3 regions of the Variovorax sp. PBL-E5 genome follow, and region 3 is predicted to be linked to each of the others. Evidence: riboswitches for the same ligand, from Rfam matches in the RefSeq annotation. Region 3 holds a riboswitch; each other region holds the start of a gene.
The links. A riboswitch is a leader RNA that binds a small molecule or an ion and turns the genes downstream of it on or off. The one in region 3 is predicted to bind glycine.

Region 1 (5,298 bases), 2.2 Mb from region 3:
GGTGCCGTAGTAGCCCTGGCCGATGAAGCTGCGCGCCACCTTGTTCTTGACCGCGATGGCCTTGAGCTCGGCCAGCGCGTCGGCCTCCGTCGCCGGCGCCGGCAGACGCATCGGTGCGCGGCGGCGGATGGCCGGCGGCACGATGCCGTCGATCAGTTCGGCGCGCGACTTCGAGCCGATGGCGGACAGCATGGGTGCCTCGTCGGCGGCTTCGATGCCGATGTGGCGGGCAATGAATTCCTCGGCGTTCTCGAGATAGCGCAGCGAGGGTAAGGAGGTCTGGACGGGCGTCGGCATGGAGGGCAGTCGTGCGGTCGGGCAGGGAGGGGGCGAATCAGGCTTCGTCGGCGAATTTCTGATAGGCCGTGGCGTCGAGCAGCGCGTCGAGCTGCGCCGGCTCGCCGAGGCGCACCTTGAAGAACCAGCCGGCACCGGTCGGGTCGCTGTTGGCCAGCGAAGGGTCGGCGCGCAGCGCTTCGTTGACTTCGGTGATCTCGCCCGACACGGGCATGAACACGTCGGCCGCGGCCTTGACCGACTCGACCACGCCGGCGATCTCGCCCTGCGCGAAGGTCTTGCCGATCGGGGGCAGGTCGACGAAGACCACGTCGCCGAGCGCATCCTGCGCATGCAGCGTGATGCCGACCGTGGCGGTGTTGCCGTCCCCGGGCTGGACCCATTCGTGGTCCTTGGTGTACTTGATGGTCATGAAGGAATCTCCTGGAAAAAATGGGCCGCTTGAATGGAAGGAATCGGGTCGAGGCTCAGCCTCTGAAGTAGTGGGCGGGCACGAAGGGCATGGTGCTGACTTCCATCGGCACCGCCTTGCCGCGCACCATGGCCTGGATGCGCGTGCCGGGTTCGGCGTAGGCGAGCGCCACATAGGCCATCGCGACCGGCCGGTCGACCGTGGGGCCGAGCAGGCCGCTGGTCACGTGGCCGATCGGCTGGCCTTCGAAGGATTCGAGCAGCGTGCCGTCGCGCACCGGCACGCGTTCCAGCGCCACCAGGCCGACGCGCTTGCGCTTGAGCGTGTGGTGGTCGAGGTGGCCGGCCGTGCCGCTGGCGGCGACGAGTTGCGCCAGCACCTTCGCGGCGCCGGGAAAGCCGCCCTCGCGCGCGCCGCCGGCGCGGCGCACCTTCTGCATCGCCCACCCGAGCGAGGCCTCGACCGGCGTGGTCGTCTCGTCGATGTCGTTGCCGTAGAGGCACAGCCCCGCTTCGAGCCGCAGCGAATTGCGTGCGCCCAGGCCGACGGGCTTGACCTCGGCCTGCGCGAGCAGCAGGCGGGCCAGCGCCTCGGCGTCCTGCGCGGCGACCGAGATCTCGAAGCCGTCCTCGCCGGTGTAGCCGCTGCGCGTGACGAAGGCGGCGATGCCGCCGATCTGCACCGCACCGCCGGTCATGAAGACGAAGCGCTCGATCCCTGGCGACAGCCGCGCCAGCGTCGCCGCAGCCTGTGGCCCCTGCAGCGCCAGCAGGGCGTGGTCGGGCAGGGGCTGCACCTGGCAGCGTGCGCCGATCTTCACGGTGATGTGGGCGATGTCGGCCTTCTTGCAGGCGCCGTTGACGATCACGAAGAGCGAATCCTTGCCTTCGTTGAAGAACATCAGGTCGTCGAGGATGCCGCCGTCGTCGTTCAGCAGCAGGCCGTAGCGCTGCCGGCCGGCCGCCAGCCCGACGACGTCGACCGGCATCAGGGTTTCGAACGCGGCCGCGGCGTCGGGACCGACCAGCCGGAGCTGGCCCATGTGCGAGATGTCGAACAGGCCGGCGGCACTGCGCGTGTGCTTGTGCTCGGCCATCAGGCCGGCCGGGTACTGCACGGGCATCGAATAGCCGGCGAAGGGCACCATGCGTGCGCCGAGTTCCACGTGCAGGTCGTACAGCGGTGTCTTCTGAAGATCGTCACCGGATGCGGATGCGGATGAGGAGGCCAAGGCACTCTCCAAAAGGGGCAGTCTCGTTCCATGGCGCGAGCCATGGGCCACCCCTGCTGTCCGCTTTACCTGAGAGATTCGCCCCACGATCGGGGTTTGCTCCTTCGGTGGACGGCCCTGCGCTTGCGCGGCGGGCCGGCTCTCTCCAGCAAGGAAACGCGCGAAAAAGATCGGCGCTTCGTCAGTCCTTTTGCCTGAGCGTTCGGGCCCGTGGATCGGTGGGACCTGCGCCTTCGGCGGCTCCGCGGGGCGGGGCTCTCTCCTGACCCTGGTGAGTGTAAGGGATCGGTGGCGCCCGGCGCCGCCGATCGGTTCAATGCAGGGGCAGGGCGGGCAGCAGCTTGTCGATGCGCTCGCGGATCGATTCGGCGCGCTCGGCGCCGGCGGCCTGCTCGATCGCCTCGAGCATGGCGTTGGCCGTCGCCAGCATCGATTCGCGGTCGCGCGCTGCGCGCAAGGCCTCACGGAAGCGTTCGGCCAGCGGCGGGTCGCGCCGCACGAACATGCGCTCGCAGAGGTCGAACAGGAACATCCGCGTGGTGGCGAGCGACCGCTTGCCGTCGAAGACATCGGCGGCGACGGCCACGGCGGGTTCGGGCTGCGGGGCCGGCTGGCGGTGCTGCAGATAGCCGGTGTCCATCAACTGGGCCGCGACGCGGCTGGCCTGCTCGCGGCCGCCGAAGAGCTCGCCGAAGTCGGTCACCGAGCGATGGCCGTTGGCCATCAGCAGCAGGGCGCGCTCACGCTGGCCGAGGGTCCGGCGGCCGGGCTGGAGTTCTTGATGGGCCTTGTCGGTCTTGATGAGGAACATGGGATGCTGGCTTGCGGGCGAGCCTTGCAGCATCGGGGGTGGGTGTGACGGCTTTGTGAATGGGTGATTCGAAGGGTGCGATTTCTGTTGAGGCTGTCGGCCGGGGCGAATTCCCGGCTCCGGCCTCACGTCACGCGCAACGCACAGTTCAAAGGCCCGGTGCCCCCACCCCAACCCTCCCCCAGAGGAGGAGGGAGAAAGCCCGTCACATGCCGACGTAGTTCGGCCCGCCGCCGCCCTCGGGCGTCACCCACACGATGTTCTGCGTCGGATCCTTGATGTCGCAGGTCTTGCAATGCACGCAGTTCTGCGCATTGATCTGCAGGCGCTCCTTGCCGCCCTCATCCGGCACGAACTCGTACACGCCGGCGGGACAGTAGCGGCTCTCGGGGCCGGCGTAGTCGGGCAGGTTGATCCGGGTCGGCACCGTCGCGTCCTTGAGCGTCAGGTGCGCGGGCTGGTTCTCTTCGTGGTTGGTGTTGCTCACGAAGACCGACGACAGCCGGTCGAAGGTGAGCTTGTTGTCCGGTTTCGGGTAGGCGATCTTCTTGCTGGCCGATGCCCGCTTGAGGCGCTGGTGATCGGCCTCGGTGCGGTGAATCGTCCATGGGATGTGGCCGCGCAGCACGAACTGCTCGATGCCGGTCATCACCGTGCCGACCGCCAGGCCCTTCTTGAACCACTGCTTGAAGTTGCGTGCCTTGTTGAGTTCGGTGCGCAGCCAGCTCTTCTCGAAGGCCGCGGGGTAGGCCGTGAGTTCGTCGTGCTGCCGGCCGGCCATCACGGCCTCGTAGGCCGCGTCGGCCACCAGCATGCCGGTCTTGATGGCGGCATGGCTGCCCTTGATGCGGCTCGCGTTCAGGTAGCCGGCCTCGCAGCCGACCAGCGCGCCGCCGGGGAACACCGTCTTGGGCAGCGAGAGCAGGCCGCCGGCGGTGATCGCGCGTGCGCCGTAGCTCAGGCGCTTGGGCGCCTTGAGGCCCTTGTCCTGGCCTTCGAAATACCAGCGGATGTTGGGATGCGTCTTGAAGCGCTGGAACTCCTCGAAGGGGCTCATGTAGGGGTTCTGGTAGTCGAGCCCGACCACGTAGCCGATGATCAGCTGGTTGTTCTCGGCGTGGTAGACGAAGGAGCCGCCATAGGTGTCCGACGGCAGCGGCCAGCCTGCGGTGTGGATGGCCAGGCCCGGCTCGTGGCGCGCGGGATCGATCTCCCACAGTTCCTTGATGCCGATGCCGTAGGCCTGCGGATCCTTGCCCTCGTCCAGCTTGTACTTCGCGATCAGCTGGCGCCCGAGATGGCCGCGCGCGCCCTCGGCGAACACGGTGTACTTGGCGTGCAGCTCCATGCCGAGCTGGAAGTTGTCGGTCGGCTCGCCGTCCTTGCCGATGCCCAGATTGCCGGTGGCGACGCCGCGCACCTTGCCGTCGTCGGTGTAGAGCACCTCGGCCGCCGGAAAGCCCGGGAAGATCTCGACGCCGAGCGCCTCGGCCTGCTGCGCCAGCCAGCGCACCACATTGCCGAGGCTGACGATGTAGTTGCCTTCGTTGTGGAAGTTGTGCGGCAGCATGAAGTTGGGCGTGCGCGTCGCGCCCTTCTCGCTGAGCATGAGGAAGGTGTCCCGGGTGACGGGCTGGTTGAGCGGCGCGCCGAGTTCTTCCCAGTCGGGCAGCAGTTCGAACAGCGCGCGCGGATCCATGATGGCGCCGGAGAGGATGTGCGCGCCGGGCTCCGAGCCCTTCTCGAGCACGACGACCGAGATCTCCTTGCCGTGGGATGCGGCCAGTTGCTTCAGGTGGATCGCGGTCGAGAGGCCGGCGGGGCCGGCACCGACCACGACCACGTCGTATTCCATGGCTTCCCTCGGGCCGAACTTGGCAAGTATTTCGTCGTGCGTCATCTGGGTCTCGTCGATAATGTTTTTGGGGGTGCGAGGCACCGCGTCGGGCCGAATCATTTTATGCGGCGCTCGCGCGTGTTCCGGGCCGCCCCGCCGGCGACTCCAGCAGGGACATCTTTCATGGCTTACAGCATCGATCTTTCCGGCCGCGTGGCCTTCATCACCGGCGCGTCGAGCGGTCTCGGCGCGCAGTTCGCCAAGACGCTGGCGCGCGCCGGCGCGGCGGTGGTGCTGGCCAGCCGCCGCATCGAGAAACTCAAGGAGCTGCGCGCCCGCATCGAGGGCGAGGGCGGCGACGCGCACGTGGTCGAGCTCGACGTGACGGACCAGGGCAGCATCAAGGCCGCCGTCGCGCGCGCCGAAACCGAGGTCGGCCCGATCGACATCCTGATCAACAACTCGGGCGTGAGCACCACGCAGCGCCTGCAGGACGTGACGCCCGACGACTACGACTTCATCTTCGACGCCAACGTCAAGGGCTCCTTCTTCGTGGCGCAGGAGATCGGCAAGCGCATGCTCGCGCGCGCCAAGGGCGCGGCGCCCGGCACCTACATCGGTGGGCGCATCATCAACATCGCCTCGGTGGCAGCGCTCAAGGTGATGCCGCAGATCGGCGTCTACTGCATGAGCAAGGCCGCGGTCGTGCA
Region 2 (5,298 bases), 3.8 Mb from region 3:
GCTGATCGCGGAAATGGCCGGGCGCACCGACACCGGCTATCTGTTCGGCGGTCTGTCGTCGGGGCGTGGCGGCGCCCTGCAGTTCGCCATCGGCGGCAACGGCAACATCCGCGGCCATGGCGCGGCGGGCGGCGTGTTCTCGGGCGGCCTCTCGGGCGTGGTGTTCGGCGAAGGCGTGCGGCTGGTCTCGCGCGTCACGCAGGGCTGTCAGCCGGTGTCGCGCGAACGCGAGATCACCGAAGCCGACGGCAACCTGCTGCTCAAGCTCGACGGCGAACCGGCGCTCGACGTGCTGCTGGCCGATCTGCATGTGTCGCTCGACATGCCGCAGCAGGCGATCGACGCGGTGCGCGCCACGCTGGTCGGTCTCGCCGATGCGGGCAGCGACGGCATCCGGCGCACCGGCGACCTGGGCGCCGACGTGCTGGTGCGGCACATCATCGGGCTCGATCCGACGCGTCGCGGCGTGGCGATCGCCGACGTCGCCGAAGCCGGCATGCGCATGACCTTCTGCCGCCGCAATGCGCAGGCGGCGCGCGCCGATCTCATGCGTGTCTGTGCCGAGATCCGCGAGGAACTCGAACCCGAGGAGCAGACGCTGGCGACGGCGCGCGCGGTCGCGGCCGGCGAGGCCGAGGCCGCGCCCCATCCCGCACGCCGCATCGCGGGCGCGGTGTACGTGAGCTGCTCCGGCCGCGGCGGCCCGCATTTCGGCGCGCCCGGCGCGGAGCTGCAGATCGTGCGGCATGCGCTCGGCGACGTGCCGCTGGTCGGCTTCTTCGCGGCCGGCGAGATCGCGCGGCATCACCTGTACGGCTACACCGGCGTGCTGACGGTCTTCATCGGCGCCGATTGAGCGCGAGGCGGCCTGCGCCGGCCTACATGCCGCGGAAGGCGAACTCGAGTTCGGGCCGCAGGCCGCTCATGATCCGGGCGATCGACTTGCCGGCGCCGCAGACGTGCACCCAGCCATGCGCGCCGGGCGCGGTGTTGAGGAACAGGTTGGGCAGCCGCGTCTTGCCGATCATGGGCAGCCCGTTCCGGCTCACCGCATGCCCGACGGTTTCGAGCGTGGCGTGCGCCGTGTCGGCGGCGCCGGGGAACAACTGCTCGAAGCGGCGCAGGATGGCGTCGAAGCGATCGGAGTCGGCTTCGCCTTCCTCGTCGAGGCGGTCGCGCGCGAAGCCCGAGACCCGCAGGGAATCGCCCGCCGGCGTCTCGATGCGCGTGATGCGCAGCTTGCCCTGGCGGTCCCGCAGGGTTACGCGCGGAGCGCGGGCGGCATCCTTGATCGGCATCGTGACGATGTACTCGCGCAGGTGGCGCAGCGGCATCGCGATGCCCAGTTGCTGCGCATGCGGCGCGCCGGCCGCGCCGAGCGCGAGCACATAGGCCTGGGCGCGCATGGCCGTGGGCCGGCCGCCGGCATCGCGCAGTTCGACGTGGTCGATGCGGCCCTCGCGCTCGTGCAGCGACACCACCGTGTGCTTCATCGCGAAGCGGACCCCGGCCGCGCGGCACAGGAAGACGAGGCTGGCCGCGAACTGGGCCGGATCGCGCGCCGGGTCGTCCTGCGTATAGGCCGCGCCGGCGAGGCCTATGCGCATCGCCTGCAGCGCCGGCTCGATGCGCAGCGCGTCCTCGGGCGAGAGCAGGCGTTCTTCGCAGCCCAGCCTGTTCCAGTGCGCGGCGCGGGCCGTGCGGTCCTCGAAAGCGGCAGCGTCCGTGTAAAGGCTCAGCAGGCCTGCGGTGCGCGCGCTCTGGGGCATGCCGGCTTCGTCGCTCAGCGCGCGCACGCTTTCGCGGCTGTAGGCGGCCAGGCGAACGAGATGCTCGAACGGATCGGACTTGCGGCGTTCGCCGATGGCACGGTCGAGCAGCCGGGCCAAGTGCCTTCGCAGGCGGCTGTACAGCGCCGATTCCTTGCGCTTCGTGCCGGCAGGGGATGAGGACAGTGCCGCCGGCTGCGCTGCGGCGCCTTCCTCATGGCGGTTCACGCGGCCGCGCGCCTTGGCCGCGGGGCTCGCGTGCCGGTCGACCACCGTCACCTCGTGGCCCAGCTGTTGCAGGTAGTAGGCCGATGCGACGCCGAGCAGGCCGGCGCCCAGAACAATCACGCGCATGTCCGTATCCTTTGGGGATGGCACGAACGGCGGGTGGCGGCGCGGATGGCGGCCTTCACCCGGGGTTCAGACTGCCGCTCCCCTGTCCTTGTACCTGAGAGATTCACCCGCGTGCGACCCGCAGCGGGCTTGCTCCTTCGGAGCGCCGCGTGCCGCGGCGGCTCTCCAGTCGGCGATTGATCAACAACGATGCAGTGACCGAATCGCCTTCGGCGATTCACCTGAGCGTTCATGGGAGTTTGCGCCATCGGTGGGATGGTGGGGATCATCCGCTTTTCTGCGATCGGTAGTCCAGCGCAGAAACCGGTTTCTTGAATCATGTGGGCGACCCGCTCAAGCCCGGCGCAGGCGCGTGAAAAGCTCGAATTCCCAGTTGCGCATGCCGAGCAGCAAGGTATAGCCCTCGCGTTCCTTGGGCGACAGCTTCTGGTCGGTCTGGTGCTGCTGGGCGAAGTCCTGGGCCACGCGCTGCAGGCGTTCGAGGAAGGCGGGCGCCAGCGAGCGGCTGATCGAGCCGTGGACCAGCAGCAGGCCTTCGGCCGGCCCGTCGAAGCCGCCCTTGTAGTAGTCGAGCACCACGTTCTCGCGGAAGAAATCCATCACCGGGCCATGCGGGCGCCAGCGGAAGGTCTTGGCCAGCTTGAGGCGGTAGCGGTTCAGCGGACGCAGCTCGATGATGCCGATGCGGTCGAGCTGGGCCAGGTAGCCGATGCACTCGGCCTGGCTGATCCGGTAGGCGGTGACGATCTGCTCCAGCGTCCACTGGCTCAGCACGTTGATCGCCACCAGCAGCAGCTTCTTGTCCTTGACCACGGCATTTTCCTGCTCGAGCGTCAGCTCCTTCAGCAAGGGCTGATCGTCGGCCACACGGCGGGCGAGTTCGGCGAAATCGATCTTGAGTGCGCGGCAGATCGCGTCGACCCGCGTGAGCGGCATGTCGCCCTTGGCGAGCATGCGCTTGACGCTGGACTCGGCCATGTCGAGCGACTTGGCGAGATCCGCATAGGTCATGCGGGCATTCTTGAGTTCGTTCTTCAGGGCCTGGACGAGGTCGACGGTGGTGCTCATGGGAAGAGTATTGCCTGTTGATACCAAGGGGCGTTGGAAATTGCTCCGTATCGATTTTCGATGCCCGAGAGGGGGTTGGCAACCTACATTCCGCCCCACCGCCACCCCACGGAGTCCGCCATGTCCCTGCTGTCTTCCCTTTCCCGCCGCGAGCGCGGCCTGCTGTCCGTGTTCGCGTTGCTGACCTTGGTTGCGGTCGCCGGGCCGGATCTGCAAGCGACCGAACTGCCGCCGGCCGTGTTCGCCGATACCCAGGCCTGGCACGGGCTGCCGAACGCGATGGATGTGCTCAGCAACCTGCCCTTCCTGGTCATCGGGCTCTGGGGCCTGCGCTGGCTGCACTGGCTCGACCGGGCGCATGAAGACGTGCTGGATGCGGTGCCGCTGCCGCCATCGATGGTCCATCCGCCGGTCAATGCCCTCGATTGCGCCTGGATGTTCTTCGCCGGCCTGATCCTCACCGCCGCCGGCTCGGCCTTCTACCACCTGCAGCCCGACGACCTGCGCCTGGCGGCGGACCGCGCCGGCATGGCGGTCGCCTTCGCGGGGCTGGTCGGCTTCGCCGTCTGCGAACGGGTCAGTGCACGCGCCGGCTGGCCGGCCGCGTGGTTCGTGCTGGCGGCCGGGCTGCTGGCGGTGGGTGTCTGCGAGGAGACGGGCAACATGCTGCCATGGGGACTGGTCCAGTTCGGCGGCATGGCGCTGGTGCTGACGCTGGCGCTCGGCAGGCCGATGCATGGCGCGGTCGGGCTCAGGCTCGGCTGGGTGGTCTTCTTCTATGCGTTGGCGAAGTTCTTCGAGTTCTCGGACGGCGCGATCTTCCAGGCCACGCATCAGCTGGTATCCGGCCACACGCTCAAGCATCTGACGGCCGCGCTGGCGGGATTGCCCGTGCTCCATGCACTGCAGGCCATGGGTCGTCGGACGCTGCGGCACAATCCGGGCGCGGCCGCAGTGACGGCCTGAGGAACCCGCAAGGGCATTCGCATGACCATCCCTGCCGACGCTTCCCTCGTCCTCGCGCCCGACGCGCCGGCGCACGCCAACCAGTTCGCGTTGCTGGGGCAGCGACGCTTCGCACCCTTCTTCTGGACCCAGTTCGCGGGCGCGGCCAACGACAACCTGTTCAAGTTCGCCTTCACGGTGATGGTGACCTACCAACTCCAGCTCGGCTGGATGCCGCCGGCGATGGCGGGGTTGGCGATCGGTGCGCTCTTCATCCTGCCCTTCCTGCTTTTCTCCGCGACCTCGGGCCAGCTCACCGACAAGTACGACAAGACGAAGATGATCCGCTTCGTGAAGAACCTCGAGATCGTGATCATGGGGATCGCGGCCTGGGGCTTCATGCGTGCGGATGCCGCGGTGCTGCTGGGCTGTGTGTTCCTGATGGGGCTGCATTCGACACTCTTCGGTCCGGTCAAGTACGCCTACCTGCCGCAGGTGCTGGAGGCGCACGAACTCACCGGCGGCAACGGCGTGGTCGAGATGGGGACCTTCGTCGCCATCCTGCTCGGGCAGGTGGCCGGCGGCCTCCTGGTCGCGGTGCCGCAGATCGGCCATACCGCGGTGGCGGTGGCCTGTGTGCTGCTGGCGCTGGCGGGGCGCGGCGTGGCGCAGGCAATCCCGCGCACCCCGGCCACCGACCCGGGCCTGCGAATCAACTGGAATCCCGTCAGCGAAACCTGGCACAACCTGAAGCTCGCCCACGGCAACCTGGTGGTCTTCCGCTCGCTGCTCGGCATCTCGTGGATGTGGTTCTTCGGTGCCGTGTTCCTGAGCCAGTTCCCGAGCTTCGCCAAGGAAGTGCTGCATGGGGACGAGCAGGTGGCATCGCTGCTGCTGGTGGTGTTCTCGGTCGGCATCGGCATCGGCTCGCTGCTGTGCGAGACGCTGAGCCGGCGCCAGGTGGAGATCGGCCTGGTGCCGCTGGGCGCGATCGGCATGAGCGTGTTCGCCATCGACCTGTATTTCGCCTCGCGCGCGCTGCCTGCCTCGGCGGAGATGGGGCTCGGTGCCTTCGTCGGCCGCTCGGCGCACTGGCATGTGATGGCCGATCTCGGCCTGCTGTCCCTCTTCGCGGGGCTCTACAGCGTGCCGATGTATGCGC
Region 3 (5,298 bases):
GTGCTTTCGCCATACGCCGCCGCGATGTTGATCGGTCCGTTGGCCCAGCCGAAGCGCGCGCCGACGTAGCGGCCCGCGCGCGTCTCGGCACCGACCGGCGTGAAATTGCCGGGGCTGTAGTGCGTGCGTTCGCCGAACGCGTATTGCACCTGGCCATAGAAGCCGCCGAGATCCGGCGGCAGGAAGTAGGCGACCATGTTGCTGGCGCGCAGGTAGTTGTTGCCGGTCACGTTGGCCGTGCCGGCGGGCGTGGTGTAGGAAGGCGCGAAGGAGTTCAGCGCGAAGCTCGGTCGCAGGATCAGGTTGGTGCCGACACCGAAGGTGGTGAACGGGTCCAGCGCGGTGTCGTTCCAGACCGTCGCGGTGTAGTCGCGCCCGAGTCGGATCTCGCCGAAGCCGCCCAAGAGGCTGACAGTGGACCGGCGCGAGAAGGTGGTGATGCCGGTCTGTCCGTCGTCGCTCGAGAACGGCGCTTCGAGCCAGAAGCTCGCAGCCAGTCCGCCGCCGAGGTCCTCCGTGCCGCGAAAGCCGATGCGGCTGGCGAAATAGTTGGAATTGGTGAGCGCGGTCTGGCTCGTCGTCACGCTGCCCCGGTTGACGTAGAAGGGGTTCAGCAGCGTCGGCCCGTTCGGGTCCGTCGAGCGGTTCGAGTAGCCGCTGATCGCGGTATCGATCGTGCCGAACACGGTGATGGACGACTGGGCCGAGGCCGCGCCGGCGGCGGCCAGCGCCACCGATGTCAGCCATATTTTTCTCTTCATTGCATGTCTCCGTTGGGAATCGACGGCCGGCTCACGGCAGCGCACAGGGATCGCGCACGCGCGCGCCTGTCCGAGGCCGCCGCGGCGGGCCTTGTGGGCAGAAAGGGCGTGATGTGCAGGCGGGTTGCCTGCGGACGCGGGGCGCGGTCGAACGCGACCGGCCGCCGCCGTCGTCAATGCGCTATGTCCACACCGAATGCCGGCGCAGTGCGATGCGGGGATGGATCCGTGGGGACATCGGGTGAACCTCTTTGAATTGTTCGGCAGGCATCAATGAAGCGCCAGGTGCAGCCCGAGAATAGAGAGCGAACGACCGATGGGAAAATCGTTCTTTCCGATGGCAGCCATGTGATGGCGCAATAGCTGCGCCATCACTCCGGCGCAACTACGCGCCCTGCAAGCCGAGGACCGGCGGCCGCGGCGTCGCGCCGGTGAAGGCGAAATCCACCTCCGGCGCGAGTCCGCTCACGATGCGCGCGATCGACTTGCCCGAACCGCAGGCGTGCGTCCAGCCCAGCGTGCCGTGGCCGGTGTTGAGGAACAGGTTCGGCAACCGGGTGGCGCCGATCAGCGGCACGTTGCTCGGCGTGGCGGGGCGCAGCCCGGTCCAGAACTGGGCCTGCGTCGTGTCGCCGGCGCCGGGGAACAGCTGCTCGACGCGCCGCACGATGGCCTCGCAGCGCACGCGGTTCAGGTCGCGGTCGTAGCCGTTGAGTTCGGCCGTGCCGGCGATGCGCATGCGGTCGCCCGTGGCCGAGGTGTAGCGCGAGAACACCAGCTTGTATTCGTCGTCGGTGAGCGAGACCTGATAGGCCTTCGAGGCATCGATGACCGGCAGCGTGACCGAATAGCCCTTGGCCGGATAGATCGGCAGCCGGATGCCCAACGGCGCCGCATAGAGGGGGCTGAGCGAGCCCATCGCGAGCACGAAGGCATCGCCGCGGATGCGCTGGAAGCGGCCTTCGCTGTCGGTCGCCTCGACGTGGTCGATGCTGCCGCCGGCCTCGCGGATCGCGGTCACCGTGTGGCTCATGAGGAACCTCACACCGGCCGCCTGGCAGAGCTTGACCAGCTCGCGCGCGAAGCGGTTGGCGTCGCCCGACTCGTCCTCGGCCGTGTAGGTGGCGCCGGCCAGCTGCGGGCGGATATGAGCCAGCGCGGGTTCGAGCCGCACGGCTTCGTCGGCCGAGATCACCTGGCGTTCGCAGCCGAGTGCGCGCATCTGCTCGGCGGGCTTGAGCGCGCCATCGAATTCCTTTTGGGTCGTGTAGAAGTGCAGGATGCCCTGCGTGCGCTGCTCGTAGTCGAGGCCGGTGTCGCGGCGCAGCTGCTGCAGCGTCGCGCGGCTGTAGGTGCCCAGCCGCACGATCTGCTCGATGTTGTGGCGGGTGCGCGCCGGCGTGCATTCACGCAGGAACTGCAGGCCCCAGAGCCACTGCCGCATGTCGGCGCGGAAGCGAAAGAGCAGGGGTGCGTCTTCCTTGCCGAGCCATTGCAGCACCTTGAGCGGCGCGCTCGGGTTGGCCCAGGGCTCGGCATGGCTGACCGAGATCTGGCCGCCGTTGGCGAAGCTGGTTTCGGCGGCCGGCGTGGCCTGCCGGTCGATCACGGTCACGTCGTGGCCGAGTTGCTGGAGGTAGTAGGCCGAGGTGACGCCGAGCAGGCCGGCGCCGAGAACGATCACGCGCATGTCAAGAACCCCTTCGAGGTTTTGGCGCTCGAACACGGCGAAACGGATGCTGCAAAAAGAAAAGCAACCGGAACGCATGTTCAAGTTGCCGCTCCCCCTGTCCTCGGTACCTGAGAGATTCACCCTCTGCGGCGCAGCGGGCTTGCTCCTTCGGTGCATCACGTGGCGTGATGGCTCTCCAGACGGCTCTGACGATGGTTGCAGTACGGGCTCATCACGTGAGCCGACCTGAGCGTTTATGGGAGTTTGCGCCTTCGGTGAGGCCGCTCGCGCGGCCTGCTCTCCTGCGAGCGCGAGTCTAACCGAAGCAGGGCGCGCGGTCGATGAGCGCGTGCGACGCGATGCATCACTTCGCGCGATGCCTCGCATCCAAAGGAACGATTTTTTCTTTCGTCCACGGCCTTCGACAATTTTCGCTTCTGCCCTATCGGATATCGAAACGCGAAGCGACCATGAACAGCTCTTCTCTTTTGCACGTGACGGTGAGCGCCGTCCGCCGCGAAGCCCGGCACATCGTGAGCCTCGAGCTGCGTCCGCGCACGCGAGAAGCGTTGCCGGTCTTCGAGCCCGGGGCGCACATCGACCTGCACCTGGCGCCGGATCTGGTCCGCAGCTACTCGCTGCTGAACCCGGACACCGAAGGCGATCGCTACCGGATCGCCATCCTCAACGACAGGAACAGCCGCGGCGGATCGCGCCATGTCCACGAGCGGCTCGCGGTCGGGTCGATGCTGGACATCTCGCCGCCGCGCAATCATTTCCCGCTGAATACCGAAGCGTCGAGGTCGGTCCTGCTGGCGGGCGGCATCGGCATCACGCCGATCCTCGCCATGCACGAGCGGCTCGCGGCGCTGGGCAAGCCGGCGTCGCTGCTGTACTGCGCGCGGTCCCGGCCGGAGGCAGCATTCTGCGAACGGCTCGGGTCGTCGAAGAGCGTCAGCTTCCACTTCGACGAAGAGCAGGGAAGGCCGCCCGATCTGCGCGAATTCCTCTCGGGCGAACCGGCGGCGAGCGATTTCTATTGCTGCGGGCCGGCGCCGATGATTGCTGCCTTCGAACGCATCTGCGAGGAACTCGGCTTCAGGAAGGTCCATGTCGAACGCTTTGCGGCGGATGCGGGGCACGGGGTGTCGCGGCAGCAGCATCCCTACACGGTGACGCTGGCGCGCACCGGCCGGACCCTTGCCGTACAGCCGGGCGTCGCGCTGCTCGATGCCCTGCACCAAGCCGGCATCGACGCCGATTGCGGTTGCCGCGAGGGCGTCTGCCGCGCCTGCGAGACACGGGTGCTCGAGGGCATTCCGGCGCACCGGGATTCGGTGCTCTCGAGCGAGGAGCGCGCTTCGAACCGGACGATGATGGTTTGCGTGTCGGGCTGCGTCGGCGAACACCTCGTTCTCGATCTTTGAGCCGGTCATCGGCAGGAAACCCCTGTCCAGCGCCTGCAGCCAGGGCAGCGCTTCCCGCCGCTCGGCCGCTCTGCCAGCCGCCGAGGCAGACAAAACACCCCTTAAAACGCGCCCCCGTGTGAAATGCATCACGTGAAATGATTAGTTCTTAGGTACTACATGTAATTACAATTGGCTACATGAAGTCACATGCAGGCCACCGTTCGATGGGGAGGCAGGGAAACCTGGCCTTCGGATCGTTCGTCGGATAAAAGCCGATGCTCTACAGCCTGCTCCAACGCCTCGCCCTGGGCCCGCTGCCCATGACGTTCACGAATGCCCAGGAGATCGAGCACCTGCGCACGCTCAGGGACGGCGGCTGGGTCAAGGTCTCTTTCACGCCGGGCGCCAGGCCGGGCCAGGGGACAGCGACGGTGACCGAACTGACCGCCCTGGGCAGGGTGGCCATGCGCTTCATTCCACCTGAGTAGGAGCAAGTCATGCGAGCACTCGTCTGCACCCTGGTCGGCCTTGCCGTCTTTGCCGGTTGTACCGCCGCCTGGTGGTTCTATTGGCCGGTGTGGCAGGTCGAGATGCAGGTCAAGCGCAAGCTCCCCGCGTCCGGTGTCGCGGCGTTCTCGAACGTGACCTACAACCGCAGCACCCGCACGGGTTGCGGCTACCTGAACGCCACCGGCGCGCCCCGCGCGGAAATGCACTTCATCCTGATGCCGGACGGCAGCCTGAAGTTCGACCCCGACGAGCGGGTCCAGGGCTCGACGCTGCAGCAGCTCGAGGTGCTGCGCAGGCACGTCGACTACCTCGCGCTGGTCTACGCCCGCTGCGCGCCAACCTGAGCGCGGGGCAGCGGCTTGGGCGCCGCTTTCATGCGAGAAAGAGTGGGTCGGGGTATAAATCCCGGCCGGTCCGAAACCGGTACCACGACAACAACAGTTTGGAGACCGCATGAATTCGCTCGAGCAGAGAACCTTATCCAAAGTCGGCTGGCGCCTGTTGCCGCTGCTGATGATCAGTTACTTCATCGCCTACCTGGACCGCGTGAACCTGGGCTTCGCCGGCGCCTCGATGTCCAAGGACATGGGCTTCACGAGCGCCATCTTCGGCAGCGCGGCGGGCATCTTCTTCATTGCCTATTTCCTCTTCGAGGTGCCGAGCAACCTGGCGCTGGAACGCTTCGGCGCACGCCGCTGGATCGCGCGCATCATGTTCAGCTGGGGCCTGATCTCCGCGGCCCAGGCCTGGGTGGGCGGCGCGACGAGTTTCAACGTCGTGCGCTTCCTGCTCGGCATTGCCGAAGCCGGATTCTTTCCCGGCGTGATCTTCTACATCACGCTCTGGTTTCCGGCCGCGTACCGCGCCCGCATCGTGGGCTGGTTCATGTTCGCCATTCCGATCTCCACCGTGATCGGTTCGCCCATTTCCGGCTACATCCTCAACA

Region 1: another riboswitch for glycine. It lies ahead of gcvT (glycine cleavage system aminomethyltransferase GcvT); the one in region 3 lies ahead of WDLP6_RS21050 (D-amino acid dehydrogenase).
Region 2: another riboswitch for glycine. It lies ahead of WDLP6_RS02410 (FAD-dependent oxidoreductase); the one in region 3 lies ahead of WDLP6_RS21050 (D-amino acid dehydrogenase).

Annotation. Positions count from the first base shown of each region.
Region 1 covers NZ_LR594671.1:2,184,775-2,190,072, forward strand. Annotated here, with positions in the region: gene gcvP (aminomethyl-transferring glycine dehydrogenase) at 1-297, opposite strand, end outside; gene gcvH (glycine cleavage system protein GcvH) at 335-709, opposite strand; gene gcvT (glycine cleavage system aminomethyltransferase GcvT) at 765-1,940, opposite strand; glycine riboswitch at 1,987-2,099, opposite strand; glycine riboswitch at 2,117-2,215, opposite strand; gene WDLP6_RS10700 (hypothetical protein) at 2,254-2,751, opposite strand; gene WDLP6_RS10705 (electron transfer flavoprotein-ubiquinone oxidoreductase) at 2,957-4,651, opposite strand; gene WDLP6_RS10710 (SDR family oxidoreductase) at 4,772-5,298, shown strand, end outside.
Region 2 covers NZ_LR594671.1:492,973-498,270, forward strand. Annotated here, with positions in the region: gene WDLP6_RS02405 (FIST signal transduction protein) at 1-856, shown strand, start outside; gene WDLP6_RS02410 (FAD-dependent oxidoreductase) at 879-2,123, opposite strand; glycine riboswitch at 2,196-2,303, opposite strand; gene WDLP6_RS02415 (helix-turn-helix domain-containing protein) at 2,457-3,191, opposite strand; gene WDLP6_RS02420 (hypothetical protein) at 3,312-4,157, shown strand; gene WDLP6_RS02425 (MFS transporter) at 4,179-5,298, shown strand, end outside.
Region 3 covers NZ_LR594671.1:4,341,590-4,346,887, reverse strand. Annotated here, with positions in the region: gene WDLP6_RS21055 (porin) at 1-761, opposite strand, end outside; gene WDLP6_RS21050 (D-amino acid dehydrogenase) at 1,147-2,451, opposite strand; glycine riboswitch at 2,539-2,643, opposite strand; glycine riboswitch at 2,659-2,748, opposite strand; gene WDLP6_RS21045 (PDR/VanB family oxidoreductase) at 2,904-3,860, shown strand; gene WDLP6_RS21040 (hypothetical protein) at 4,163-4,330, shown strand; gene WDLP6_RS21035 (hypothetical protein) at 4,340-4,696, shown strand; gene WDLP6_RS21030 (MFS transporter) at 4,806-5,298, shown strand, end outside.